One region of the Methylotenera sp. 1P/1 genome, then DNA from elsewhere that is predicted to be linked to it. Evidence: predicted binding sites of a transcription regulator. Region 1 holds the regulator's gene; each other region holds the start of a gene.
What was found. Region 1 encodes sigma-54, which starts transcription at its own class of promoters, with help from an activator protein. Its sites were predicted from a motif close to TGGCACNNTTCCTGCT; they were not measured.
Positions count from the first base shown of each region.

Region 2: A3Q3_RS0113265 (glycogen/starch/alpha-glucan phosphorylase) is a predicted target of sigma-54. The motif match lies at 2,527-2,542, and genes of this name have one in related genera.
Region 3: A3Q3_RS0111285 (ANTAR domain-containing response regulator) is a predicted target of sigma-54. The motif match lies at 2,692-2,707, and genes of this name have one in related genera.

Region 1 is NZ_ARWC01000001.1:2,171,964-2,176,906, forward strand. It holds gene rapZ (RNase adapter RapZ) at 1-116, opposite strand, end outside; gene hprK (HPr(Ser) kinase/phosphatase) at 117-1,067, opposite strand; gene hpf (ribosome hibernation-promoting factor, HPF/YfiA family) at 1,082-1,426, opposite strand; gene A3Q3_RS0110445 (RNA polymerase factor sigma-54) at 1,599-3,143, opposite strand; gene lptB (LPS export ABC transporter ATP-binding protein) at 3,158-3,880, opposite strand; gene lptA (lipopolysaccharide transport periplasmic protein LptA) at 3,893-4,522, opposite strand; gene lptC (LPS export ABC transporter periplasmic protein LptC) at 4,532-4,943, opposite strand, start outside.
Region 2 is NZ_ARWC01000001.1:2,722,907-2,727,849, forward strand. It holds gene A3Q3_RS0113250 (Ppx/GppA phosphatase family protein) at 1-85, opposite strand, end outside; gene A3Q3_RS0113255 (hypothetical protein) at 135-401, opposite strand; gene htpG (molecular chaperone HtpG) at 559-2,448, shown strand; gene A3Q3_RS0113265 (glycogen/starch/alpha-glucan phosphorylase) at 2,584-4,943, shown strand, end outside.
Region 3 is NZ_ARWC01000001.1:2,323,189-2,328,131, forward strand. It holds gene ntrB (nitrate ABC transporter permease) at 1-412, opposite strand, end outside; gene A3Q3_RS0111280 (CmpA/NrtA family ABC transporter substrate-binding protein) at 589-1,902, opposite strand; gene A3Q3_RS0111285 (ANTAR domain-containing response regulator) at 2,102-2,680, opposite strand; gene A3Q3_RS0111295 (carbon starvation CstA family protein) at 3,009-4,943, shown strand, end outside.

The DNA of each region.
Region 1 (4,943 bases):
TGTGGCAGCAAGGTTGCAGGTAAATTATCAATGCAATAAAACCCGCTGTCTTCGAGCACGCGCAAAGCGATGGTTTTGCCGGAGCCAGATAGCCCAGTGACAATAATCAGTTGCATTTATGATTTCTTGCTTTCTTTTAGCATGATTTGCTTTTGACGCTTGGTAAATTGCTGCGTTGCATTAATACCGCGTAATAATAGCATGTGATTGCGCACGGCTACCTCCACCAAAACCGCAATGTTGCGGCCTGCCGCAATGGGAATCACCACTTTGCTGATATCTACTTCCAATACGCGCTCATACTGTGTTTTAGCATTTAGGCGGTCTAGCGCAAGTGGGTTAAGCGTATCAGCCAATTCCAATTGAATCATCAAATCTAAGGGCTTGGTAGGCTTGACTGCATTATCGCCAAATAATGCCCGAATATTGAGTATGCCTAAACCGCGTACTTCTAAAAAGTCTTGCAACAGTTCTGGGCAGCGACCTTCTACCCGCTCTGGGGAAATACGATAAAAATCTACAATGTCATCGGCCACTAAGCGATGCCCGCGCGAGATCAATTCGAGCGCTAACTCGCTCTTACCAATGGCAGCATTGCCTTTAATCAGTACACCAAAGCCTTGCACCTCCATAAACACGCCGTGCAAGCTGGTCGATTCTGCGGTCGCAATGGCCAAATAGTGGCCGAGCAACTCCATCAACTGTGGGCTGGGCAGGGGGGAGGTGAACAGCGGAGTTTGCGAGCGATCAGCCGCTTTTAATAATTCCTCTGGCGCTTTTTCGCCATTGGCCACTATCACGGCGGCAAGGTCAGTCGCAAATAAATTACTGACCGCCTGTTGCATGGCAATTATGCTGAGATTGTGTAAATAGTCCATCTCAGCACAGCCTAATACCTGTACCCGGTTAGGGTGCACAAAATTTAAGTGGCCAACAAGTGCTAGGGATGGTTTGGTAACAGTACCGGAGGTGAGTATTTTATTGCCGCCTTCAAGCCCTGCTACCCATTGTAGTTTGAGCTTGCGGCGGATTTGTGTGAATAGCTCGTCAACGTTAATTTGAGCCATAGATTAAAGAAAGATTAATTAGGAAGCTGGTGTTGGTCAACATTCTGATGTTTCACAGCACCATTGGTTTTGTGATGATCGCCATGTTTCTCTTTGTGTTTTACCACTTGACGGTCCAGTTTGTCCGTCAGCATATCAATGGCGCTATACATATTCTCATCGGCACAAGCAGCGTGTAGATCGTTGCCTGGTACATGCAGTGTAGCCTCAACCTTTTGGGCGAGCTTTTCTACAGACATCGTAACCTTTACATCAATCACATGATCGAAGTGATTGCTGATTCGCGTGAGTTTACTTTGCACGTACTCACGTAACGCAGGTGTAATTTCTAAGTGATGCCCAGTTAATTGTAAATTCATGACTTGCTCCTTTTTGAAATTGCTCCAAGAAGAAAAAGCATCTCGGAACAATTTCAGTTTACTACTTTGGCGTTGGCTTGCAACTATCCAATTGCACTATTCGGTAAGAAAATTTCCTGTATGGGAATTTAGTTGAGGGAAACTTGCGCTAAATCAAATCGTTAGCGTGACCCTACAGTGATTTCCTCAAATTTGCAGGCGGGATATTGAGCGATTCACGATATTTGGCAATGGTACGGCGTGCCACCACAATGCCTTGGTTGGCCAGCGTATCCGTAATTTGATTGTCGGAAAGCGGTTTTCTGGGGTTTTCTTCGGCCACCATCTGTTTAATCAACGCACGAATCGCAGTGGCAGAACACGTGCCGCCCACATCAGTCGCTACCGAGCTACCAAAGAAATATTTAAGCTCATATACACCACGTGGAGTGAGCATATACTTATGCGTAGTCACGCGTGAAATGGTGGATTCATGCAATTCTAACTCTTCAGCAATCTCGCGCAGCACCAATGGGCGCATGGCAATATCACCATGCTCAAAAAAGTTGCGTTGTCTATCTACAATAGCTTGCGAAACGCGCAAAATAGTAGAGAAGCGCTGCTGAATGTTTTTAATCATCCATTTGGCTTCTTGCATTTGGCTCTGTAAATATTGCCCGGAATTTTCGCGGTTGCGTTTTAAAATATCCGCATATAGTTGGTTAATACGTAATTTTGGAATAACGCCATCATTCAGTGTGGCGACCCAAATGCCTTTGATCTTCTTCACAATCACATCATGTTGAATGTAATGATCGTGCGACAAAGTCACAAATTGGCTACCCGGTTTTGGGTTTTGTTGTTTGATAAGCGTCTGCGCGCCTTTTAAGGTAGCTTCATCGCAACTCAGTAGTTTGCGCAGCTTGCCAAAATCTTTGTTAGCCAATACCGGTAAATGGTCTTGAATAATGGCGATGGCTTGTTTCAGGTAGGGCGTGTCTGCATCTAGTGCATTGAGTTGCAAATACAGGCACTCTTGCAAGTTACGTGCACCTACGCCAATAGGATCCAAGTTTTGAATCAGCTTGAGCACCGTTTCAAGCTCAAGCATATCAATTTCAAGCTCGAGCGGCAGGCTATCTGCCAGCTCATCTAGCGACTGCTCAAAGTAACCATCATCATTGATACAATCAATCATAATAGAGACCAGCGTTTGGTCACGTTCAGACAGCGGCACTAATTTCAGTTGACCCACAAGGTGATCGCGCAGGCTGATGCTAACGGTGTCTTGTCTGGTAAAGTCGCCGTCATCATCGTCCGAATTGTTTTGGCGTCCACCTTCATCCCAGTTGCTGGTGCTGCCGTACTCATCAAATTCATCTTCAAACTCAGGTGCTGAGAACTCTTCTGAAGTGGGCGCTAACTCATCGTCACGTTCAGCCGTGCTCTCAGCAGGCGCGCTAATTTCAGAGGTGGTGGCGTTATCAAATACATTGGCATCTTGCTCTTGCTCAGAAGCTTCGCTAGAGGCCTGGCTGTTATCAGCGCTGGGGGCTTCTGCACTGCCGCCACCATCGTCATCACCATCGACTAACTCCAACAATGGGTTGTCTTGTAAGATGGTTTCTAGCTCTTGGTTGAGCTCCAGTGTAGACAGCTGCAATAACCGGATGGATTGTTGCAGCTGCGGGGTGAGCGCTAAGTTTTGAGAGATGCGGAGTTGTAAGTTTTGTTTCATAGCATTCAAAGTGGTTAAAGTCTAAAGTCCCGGCCTAAATACACTTCGCGTACGGCTTCATCTTTTACAATTTCATCTGGGCTACCTGAGGCAAATACAGTCCCATCGTTCACAATATAGGCACGATCACAAATGCCTAAAGTCTCACGCACATTGTGGTCTGTAATGAGAATGCCAATATTTTTACTGCTTAAAAAGCGGATAATTTTCTGAATATCCAGTACCGCAATCGGGTCAATCCCGGCAAATGGTTCATCTAACAAAATAAAGCTTGGGTTGGTGGCTAGGCAACGTGCAATTTCTACACGTCTGCGTTCACCGCCAGACAAGCTGACGGCCATGCTGTTGCGAATATGCACAATGTGCAGTTCTTGCAATAGAGATTCTAATTGTGCCTCGCGCTCTTCTTCGGTTAGGTCTTGCAGCTCTAGCACCGCCATGATGTTCTCAGTGACGGTCATTTTTCTGAAAATAGAAGGTTCTTGCGGCAAATAAGACAGCCCCATGCGCGCACGGCTATGGATAGGCAGGCGGCTTAAATCTTTGTTGTTCAGCAAAATCCGGCCAGCATCTAACGGCACTAATCCTACCATCATATAAAAGCTGGTGGTTTTGCCGGCGCCATTGGGGCCAAGTAAGCCGATGATTTCACCGCTTTGGATGTTTAACGAAATATCTTGCACTACGGTACGCGTGCTATACGATTTTCTTAAATTTTCGACGATTAATTCACTCATAAATACTCAATACTATTGATTCTCTTCTTTAGGTTGCAACCCAAGCTGAAGTGTCTTGTTGAGTCTTAAGTTATTCACTGGTACTGTGTTCGTGCTATTTTTTGCAGGGGCCGTGGCCGCAGGTTGTTTGTTTTTGGGTTGAATAATGGCTTTAACACGCCCAGTATTGCCGCCTTCGGTGTTGGATTTTACCCCGCCAATCACTTCTGCATATTCGGCATTGGCGTCGTAACTAATAAAATCACCATGCACAATGTCTTCGCCACGCTTGACCCAGGCTTTGGTATAAAGCTGTACTTTGTCCATACGGCCATCGTACTCAATACGTTGCGCACTGCCTTCCATGTATTCATCTTTGCCCTCACGTTTTTGTTTAAACGTGGTGGGGTTACCGGTGGATGTGCTGTGCTGAAAGCCCTCTTTGTCTTCGCGTACCACTAGTTTATCGGCATGGATGATCAATGTGCCTTGGGTCAAAATCACGTTGCCGGTATAGGTGCTGGTTTTTTTTGCATCATTCACAGTGACTGTATCCGCTTCCAACTCAATGGGCTTATCGCGGTCTGCCGCCTCTGACCAAGCCTGTAAAGGCAGGCACAGTAAGCCAAGTAAATATGCGCTGGTGTAAATACGTTTCAACATTGAATCTCCCTACGGTTTCTTATTCACACCCGCTGGTTTGGTACGTGCGGTGCTGGTTTTACTATTCGTTTTGCTGTTAATACGTTTGTCGATATTCGGCTTAACTGCTTGGTTTGGCTTAACTGCTTGGTTTGGCTTTGCCAAGGGGTTGTTTTTTGGCACAGGCCGTTCATAGTGCACGCGTACTTTATTCAGTAAAGTCATGGTTTGGTTTTTTTTATCAAACACCATGCCTACTGCAGTGACTTTGGTTTTAGGCGCCTGCGTAATCACGACCGGACTTTGCGTGGTGGCTAAATCCTTGTCCGGTTCTATGGTTAATTTTTCTGTAGTGAGTTGCATTTCGCCTTTGTCTGCTGTGGCTTGGCGCACTACTTTTACATTGTCTACAAACTCTACAGTTTCACCGTTACTGGAGACA
Region 2 (4,943 bases), 550 kb from region 1:
GGCCGATTTCTAACCGAAAACTATTGGAACCTAAGTCGACAGCAGCAAGGAGTGTTTCTGAGGCGTTGGGGTGAGTTGCGTTCATGAGAGTGTTATAACCTGTTTATTTGAAATCTTGATGACTGTTTTGTATTTTATGCTAACGTAATCTGTTGTTCGTATTCGGGAAAGTAGCGTGCGATCACGCTGAGATCGAACTGTTGCAGAATGCTGGTGTTTGGCTCACGTGCTAATAAAAAGATGAACGACTGCTTGACCAATTCAGTGGTGGATATTTTGCCTTGCGTCAGTTTCTGTGCATACGCAGGCTGTACGCTCACCAAGTGTGAGGTCGTGCTGCGATCTCTTACCGTGACTTTAAATTGCAAGGTATCCACTGCAACCACTTGAATATCTGCCATATTCAACTCCTACAAAATGTACATGCGCTCTTGAAATGGCAGAGGCCGACCCAATTTATGTAACAAAGAAATGCGTTGATCGCATGTTTAAAATAAAAAATAATTAAACAATATTATTGTTATTGCCAAATTTAAGTTTAACTCAAAGAGAGACTCCATGACGACAGAAAAATTAGCTTTCCAAGCCGAGGTCAAACAACTTTTACAATTAATGATTCATTCTTTGTACAGCAACAAAGAAATCGTATTGCGCGAGTTGATTTCCAATGCATCCGATGCCGCAGATAAACTGCGCTTTGAAGGCCTTTCCAACGGCGCGCTATACGAGAATGATAGCGAGCTAAAGATTCGCATTGGCTTTGACAAAGCAGCACGTACAGTCACCATTTCAGACAATGGCATTGGCATGAATCGCGAAGAGGTGATTCGCAATATCGGTACCATTGCAAAATCGGGCACCAAAGAGTTCTTTCAAAACCTAACGGGTGACCAAGCCAAAGATGCCAACTTGATTGGCCAGTTTGGGGTAGGGTTTTACTCTGCATTTATTATTGCGGATAAGGTAACGTTGATTACACGCCGTGCTGGTGAAAAGGACGCGGTGCAGTGGCAGTCAAGTGGTGAGGGCGATTTTACTATTGATACAGTAGAAAAAGCAGGGCGCGGTACCGATGTGATTCTGCATCTGCGCGAAGGCGAAGAAGAGTTTCTGAACGATTGGAAACTCAAAACGATTGTGCGCAAGTATTCCGATCACATTACCTTGCCTATCATCATGAAGAAATCAGAGTGGAAAGATGGTGAGAATGGTGCTGGCGGTGAGATGGTACCTACTGATGAAGATGAAACCATCAATAAAGCTTCGGCATTGTGGGCGCGCAACAAAAATGACATTACCGAAGAAGAGTATCAAGAGTTCTACAAGCATGTGTCACATGATTTTGAAAACCCGTTGGCCTATTCGCACAGCCGTGTAGAAGGTAAGCAAGAGTATATTTCTCTGCTCTATATTCCAACGAAAGCGCCATTTGATTTGTACGACCGTGAGCGTCGTCAGGGTATTAAGCTTTACGTGAAGCGTGTGTTTATTATGGAAGACGCAGAAAAGCTGATGCCACAGTATCTACGTTTTGTGCGTGGTGTGATTGATTCTGCTGACTTGCCGCTGAATGTCTCGCGTGAAATCTTGCAAGACAGCCGCGATGTAGAAGCCATTAAAAATGGTTCTGTTAAAAAAGTATTGGGCTTGTTAGAAGACCTGGCAGAAAACAAACCAGAAGCGTATGTAAAATTTTGGGATGCGTTTGGCCGTGTGATGAAAGAAGGGCCCGGCGAAGATTGGGCCAATAAAGACAAAATTGCAGGCTTGTTACGTTTTGCTTCCACGCATGCAGATAACGACACACAAAATGTATCCCTTAAAGATTACATTGCACGGATGAAGCCTGAGCAAGAGGTTATCTACTATATTACTGCGGACACTTTTGCGGCCGCGCAGCATTCGCCGCATCTGGAAATTTTCCGCAAAAAAGGCATTGAAGTATTGTTGATGTCGGACAAAGTGGACGAGTGGCTATTAGGTGGCTTAACTGAGTTTGAAGGTAAAAAACTGCAATCCATTGCCAAAGGTGATTTGGACTTAGGCAAGCTGCAAGACGAATCCGAGAAAGAAGCACAGAAGAAAGTGGAAGAAGAAGCCAAGTCATTAGTCGAGCGTATTCAATCAACACTGGGCGATGCTGTGAAAGAAGTGCGTGTGACCCATCGTTTAACTGATTCACCGGCATGCTTAGTGGCCGGCGAGCATGATGTTTCGGGTAACTTGGCGCGTATTCTAAAAGCGGCTGGCCAAAAAGCACCGGAGAGCAAACCTATCTTGGAGATTAATCCAGCCCATCGTTTAATTGAGCGGCTAAAGAACGAAAATGATGATGCTAAGTTTGCGGATTATACCCACGTAGTGTTTGATCAGGCCTTGCTTGCAGAAGGTGGTCAATTAGAAGATCCGGCAAGTTTTGTACGACGCATGAATAGCCTGATTGTGTAAGTATTGACAGGCATGAGCGAAAAGCCCGCGAATTCTTCGTGGGCTTTTTTGTCTCAATTTTAAGTTCTCACGTTAGGTTGGCGTAGTATTTGCTAAAATTTAACTAACAACAACCAAATTACTTTTAAGGTTCCTATGGCTGCAACGAAAACATACAAAGCGACACAAATGGTTTTGCCAAAATTAACCACCATCAAACAGGCATTGCAAAATCATTTGGTGTACTCCTGTTTTAAGACAGATCAAGCAGCGACGCCGCGTAACTGGTATGACGCATCTGCTTATACAGTGCGGGATCATGTAGTAGAGCGCTGGGTAAAAACAGCTTCTGCTTATGCCGAGCAAGATCCTAAACGTGTTTATTATCTTTCATTAGAGTTTTTAATTGGCCGTATGTTGACCAATGCCGCACTAAACTTGGGCATTAAAGATGAGTTAAGCGATGGTTTAGGTGCATTGGGGCACTCGCTGGAAGAAGCGGTGGAGATGGAACATGATGCTGCGCTAGGGAATGGTGGCTTGGGTCGTTTGGCTGCTTGCTTTTTAGATTCGATGGCGACGCTGGATATTCCTGCCACAGGGTATGGCATCCGTTACGAGTACGGCATGTTTAGGCAATCCATTGAGCATGGGCAACAAATTGAGAATCCAGATAACTGGTTACGCTATGGCAATGTGTGGGAGTTCCAACGCCCTGAAGTAACTTATATGGTGAAGTTCTACGGCAAAGTGGTGCAAGTGCCCTCAGCGCATGGCACCAAAAGCCATTGGGTAGATGAAGACCATGTGGTAGCCATGGCGTATGACATGCCAGTGCCCGGTTACGATACTGAAACGGTGAATAATCTGCGCCTTTGGTCAGCCAAGGCCACCAAAGAATTTGATTTGCGCCACTTTAACGAAGGCAATTATGAGCAATCGGTTGAGGTGCGTAACGACAGTGAAACCATCTCTAAAGTGTTATACCCCAACGATGCGTCGGCATCTGGTCGTGAATTGCGATTAAAGCAACAATACTTTTTTGTATCAGCTTCCATTCAAGATATTTTGCGACGCTTTATGGCCTCCAAAACCAATATGACCAAATTGGATTGGAAAGACTTGCCTAATAAAGTGGCGATTCAACTGAATGACACGCATCCTGCCATTGGTGTGGCGGAAATGATGTATCAACTGGTCGATGTGCATCATCTTGATTGGGCAATTGCATGGGATTTAGTAACGCACGTGTTTGCATATACTAACCATACATTGATGCCGGAGGCATTAGAAACGTGGTCGGTAGAGTTGTTTGGCAGTTTGTTGCCGCGTCACTTGGAAATCATTTATGAAATCAATCACCATTTCTTGCAAATGGTGAATCATCATTTCCCAGGTGATACAGATTTGTTAAAACGTGTATCAATCATTGATGAGACACATGGCCGTCGAGTACGTATGGCACATCTGGCAGTGGTGGGTAGCCATACCGTCAATGGCGTTGCGGCTTTGCACAGTGAGTTGCTTAAAACAACCTTGTTTGCAGACTTTAACCGCATCTACCCTAAAAAACTCACCAACATGACCAATGGTATTACACCACGCCGTTGGTTGAATCAGGCTAACCCTGGTTTAACTAAGTTGATAGCGCAAGCGATTGGCGATGGGTTTCAAAAGGATTTAACGCAGCTAGTGAAGCTTACACCGTTAGCAGATGATGCTGCATTCAGAAAAGCATTTAGAGCGGTTAAGTATGCCAACAAACAACGCCTAGCCAATAAAATCGCTTCGTTGACAGGCGTGCAGCTTAATCCCAACGCGCTGTTCGATGTGCAGATTAAGCGGATTCATGAATATAAGCGCCAACTGCTGAATGTGTTGCATGTGATTACGCTCTACAACCGCATCCGTCGTGGTGATGCAGGCAGTATCACGCCGCGTGTGGTGATTTTTGGTGGTAAAGCCGCGCCTGGTTATTGGTTAGCCAAATTGATCATCCGTCTGATTAATGACGTTGCCGCGATTGTGAATGATGACCCGGCTGTGGGCGATCAACTAAAAGTCGTGTACTACCCTAACTACGAGGTGTCTGCAGCGGAGATTTTATTCCCCGGCAGTGACTTGTCCGAGCAAATTTCAACGGCAGGGACTGAAGCCAGCGGTACCGGCAACATGAAAATGGCGCTGAATGGTGCACTGACGATCGGTACATTAGATGGCGCCAACGTAGAGATTAAAGAAGAAGTGGGGGATGAGAACATCTTTATTTTTGGCTTGACCACGCCAGAGGTAGCCGCCACTAAAGCTGCCAATTACAACCCGTGGGATATTTACCATAGCAATCCTGAGTTGAAACAAGTACTTGATATGATTGGATCAGGCTTCTTCTCGGTAGAAGATCCAACTCGCCACCAAGCCATTGTCGATACCTTGCTACATAAGGGCGATCATTACTTATTGCTGGCCGACTATGCGAGCTATATTGCCAAGCAAGAGGAAGTCTCACAGGTATATCA
Region 3 (4,943 bases), 150 kb from region 1:
AACCAATCGGCAGCCAGGCTAAAGGTGACACCGGTTTAAGTAGACTGATAATTGGCGCAGTCATGCGTGACATAAACTCATAACGGCCAATAATAAAGCCCATCGGAATGCCCACTAACGCAGCCAATCCAAAGCCGGTCGCTACACGCTGCAGTGAATTCAGGATGTTCCAACCAATGCCCACGTCATTCGGGTTGTTGATGTAGAACGGATCGCTGAACAAGATGGTCGCCGCTTTAAAGGTAGAAATAGGACCAGGTACGCCTTGCGATTGGTGGGAGATAAGTGTCCATACGACAATCATCAGTGATAAGCCAATCATGGGTGGAATGGCCCAGGCAAAAAACTGGCGCGCTAATTTAACCAACTTGCTGTCACTGCGGGGTGCAACTACCGCGGGTGTTTGCAGCATGTTGTCAGCATTTGCGGCTGGCATGGCCACCTTGTCGGAAGCTTGTACATCCATGGTGTTATCCTTGCTTTCTGCTAAGGGTATAGGGGTATCGCCGGAGGTATGCGCACCTCCTTTAAGGGGGGCGATATTCTTGATAGTCAATGTGCTCATAGGAATGTCTCCAGTAGGGTTGATTACACTTTGACTTTGAATCCGTTAGCGTAGGCAGCAGGATTGGTGCCGTCCCACACTACGCCGTCCATTAATTTGCTAGCACGCATTGGGCTGCTTGGTACGCTTACACCAAGTGATTTTGCAGCTTCGGTGTAGATATCAATGCGGTTCACTTTTTTGGCCACGGCTAAATAATCTGGATCTGACTTGAGCAAACCCCAACGTTTATGTTGGGTGAGGAACCACATACCGTCTGATAAGTACGGGAACGTCACTTTGCCGTCGTTAAAGAACTTCATGTAATTCGGGTCTTCCCATTTTTTGCCAATGCCGTTGTCGTAGTGGCCAACAAAGCGGCCGGCAATCACTTCTTCCGGTGCGTTCACATAGGCTTTGCCGGAAATGAGTTTGGCGACTGCAGCACGGTTAGCGGTGGCATCAATGTAGCGGCAAGCTTCCAAAATCGCTTTGGTCATGGCCAACGCAGTTTTTGGGTTTTGCTCAACAAACTCAGCAGTACAGCCTAATACTTTCTCAGGATGGTCCACCCAGATATCTTGTGTGGTAGCAACGGTAAAGCCGACTTTGTCGTAAATTGCACGTGCGTTCCAAGGCTCGCCCACACAGTAGCCATCCATATTGCCGATACGCATGTTGGCCACCATTTGCGGTGGAGGCACGACAATGGTTTTCACATCTTTCATTGGGTTAATGCCGTACGAGGCTAACCAGTAGTACAACCACATGGCATGGGTGCCGGTAGGGAAAGTTTGCGCAAAGGTAAAGTCACGGTTTTCGTTGTCGATCAAACGTTTCAGTGTTGCACCACTGGTCACGCCTTTGTCTTTTAGTTGGCTGGCCAAGGTGATGCCTTGACCGTTATTGTTCAATGTCATCAGCACATTCACGTCTTTTTGCTTGCCGCCAATGCCCATTTGTACGCCGTACATCAAACCGTACAGTACGTGTGCTGCATGTAATTCGCCGTTGACTACTTTGTCGCGAATACCTGCCCATGACGCTTCTTTGGAAGGCAGAATTTTGATGCCGTATTTTTTATCAAAGCCCATTTCAGCAGCAACCACAATCGGTGCGCAATCTGTCAGTGGAATAAAACCGATTTTGACTTCTTTTAATTCTGGCTCATCGCTACCTGCTGCCCATGCATTGGTGCTGACTGAAGGTGGAACAATATTCATCATCGCGGCCGCTCCTAGTGTCCCTGCTACAGCATGTTTAAAAAAGTTACGGCGGCTAGCATTGATGCCGGATTCAGCCGTATTGGTTGGCAAGGGGTCACTCAACGGTGTGTTATCCAACTCTGAATTACGCATTAAAACTCCTTCATTCACATAAAAAATAAACAATAAAAAAGGCGTCTACCGGGCAAGATAAATCTTGCTGGTAAGACGCCTTTGTCTTTAATTTACTGCAACAGAACTACCGACTTTGGTACTCTGTTTTAACTAGCAACGTTCCGCCGTTGGAGGCTGCTATGGGTTGTCTCTAATACTAACTGTTAGTGTGTACTGACTACACAATCAACATTTTTGCTGCTTCAATCAACTGGTTAGATAAATCCGCCAGCTTCATATTTCGTTTCATCGCCATCTCACGCAACATCGCGTAAGCATCTTCTTCATCCAAATTACGTTGACGCATCAAAATGCCTTTTGCCCGCTCTACCAATTTGCGCTCTTCAAGCTTCAAATTGGCGACACTCAACTCTTCTTTAAGCTGCTTTGTTTCTTCAAACCTGGCAACTGCTGCATCAATCACTGGCGTTAACCTTTCACTCGGAATCGTTCCTACTACGTAAGCACATACACCTGCTTGCGTTGCGGCTTTAATCTTTTGTTTGTCACCATCATGCGTAAACATGACCACCGGTCTGGGGTTATGTTGCGACAACACACAGATGTTTTCTAGTGTATCTCGGTTGGGCGACTCGGTATCGATAATGACAATATCGGGTGACATTTCACAACACACATCATGTAGGTTTACTCCATCCTCCACATGTGCAATCACATCAAACCCATTTTCTATCAATGATTGCTTCAATGGTTTGCTACGCGATAAATCATTGTCCACAATCAATACCTTTAACATGGTTGAGCTTTAGCAAAGGTTGTGCCAATAAATTAAGTATTTTTAACTGTTTGATTTTAAATGACTTGTTTAATAATGTTAAGGGGCGTTATTCAGTTTTATGAAATTCATTCCTGCACAATCGCGGTGCGTGTGCACCAAATCTATCATATGCAAACCTGCAATTTCCTGAGTTTGAATGTTCAAGCAGTCACTTAACGCAAGCAAAGGTATAGTTGTCAGCCAGCGAAACACAGCATGTGATGTTTGCGTTATATCAGCAGTGTTCATCTTTGGTATGTCGTGATTTATACTGTGATGCTTATTCATACATCATTAAAAGTGCATCATGTCGATCAATAAAAAAATCATGTGGGGGTTGGTGGCAGTGTTGGGTGCTTATGCCATGAGTACCATTGCTACATATCGTGGTGAAACCATTAATGCGTTGTGGTTGATAACCGCTGCTTTGTGTATCTATGCCATTGCTTATCGTTTTTATGCCGCATGGATTGCCGCCAAAGTATTGGTGATTGATGAAACGCGCGCTACACCTGCAGAACGTTTAGATAATGGGCGTGACTTTATTCCTACGAATAAGTGGATTGTGTTCGGTCATCACTTCGCCGCCATTGCTGGTCCTGGCCCGCTGGTCGGCCCAACCCTGGCAGCACAGTTTGGTTATTTACCCGGCACGTTGTGGATTTTGGTGGGTGCGGTATTGGGTGGTGCAGTGCAGGATATGGTGACCTTGTTTCTCTCCATGCGTCGCAATGGTCGTAGCTTAGGCCAAATGGCACGTGATGAGATTGGCGTAGTAGGAGGCTCTGCCGCGCTGGTAGGCACATTGATGATCATGATCATTTTGATTGCCGTGTTGGGCTTGGTGGTGGTCAATGCCATGAAACATAGCCCGTGGGCAACGTCTACCGTGGCGGCAACTATCCCCATTGCCATGCTGGTGGGTGTGTATATGCGTCATATCCGTCCGGGACGCGTGCTTGAGGCATCCGCTATTGGTGTCGCGCTGCTGTTGTTTTCTGTACTCGCAGGTGGCTGGGTCGATCATCATGAGACGTTGCGGGTGTGGTTTGATCATGATGGCTTGCCATTGGCCTACGCCATTATTGTGTACGGCTTTGCTGCCGCGGTATTGCCGGTGTGGTTGTTGTTAGCCCCGCGTGATTATCTCTCTACCTTTATGAAGTTGGGTACGGTGCTACTGTTGGCGGTGGCCATTGTGATTTTGAGGCCCGACATTCATATGCCTGCCATCACCCAGTTTACCGATGGCACTGGGCCGATTTTTGGCGGTAAGTTATTCCCATTTGTATTTATTACCATTGCCTGCGGTGCCATTTCAGGCTTTCATGCGTTGATTGCCTCCGGTACCACACCCAAACTGCTAAGCAATGAGCGTGATATTCGCATGATTGGCTATGGCGGTATGTTGCTAGAAAGTTTTGTGGCGATTATGGCGATGATTGCCGCCACGGTATTAGAGCCCGGTGTATTTTTTGCCATCAACAGTCCGGCTGGTGTGGTGGGCAAAGAAGCCATTGATGCTGTGGCCAAAATCAACAGCTGGGGATTTGCCGTGACGGTAGAGCAAATGGAACAGCTGGCGAAAGACATGGGAGAAAGCACCTTGTTTGCTCGTACCGGTGGTGCGCCAAGCTTGGCAGTGGGCATGGCCAGTATTTTTGGGAGTGCATTCGGTAAGCATTTACTTGCACTGTGGTACCACTTTGCCATTATGTTTGAAGCAATATTTATTTTGACCACACTGGATGCCGGAACGCGCGTGGGGCGCTTTATGCTACAAGATATGCTGGGCAACTTTAATAAGAAGTTAGGTGAGACGTCTTACACCCCTTCAGTGATTCTCACCAGCAGTATTGTGGTGGCAGGCTGGGGTTACTTTTTATATATAGGCGTGATTGATCCCAACGGCGGCGTGAATATTCTGTGGCCACTGTTTGGCATTGCCAATCAAATGTTGGCAGCCATTGCATTGAGTGTGGCGACTGGCATTTTGGTGAAATCCGGTAAATTAAAATACGCATGGATTACTGCATTGCCGCTGACATGGCTGGTGGCGATCACCACGGCGGCGTCATACCAGAAGGTGTTTTCTGAGGATGTGCGGGTAGGGTTCTTTGCCGCCGCCAACGATTTAAGCACTAAATTGGCGAGCGGTATCCTGCCTGCCGATAAAGCCGCAGTAGCGCCGCAACTCATTTTTAATCAGCATTTAGATGCGTATCTCACCTTGTTTTTTGTG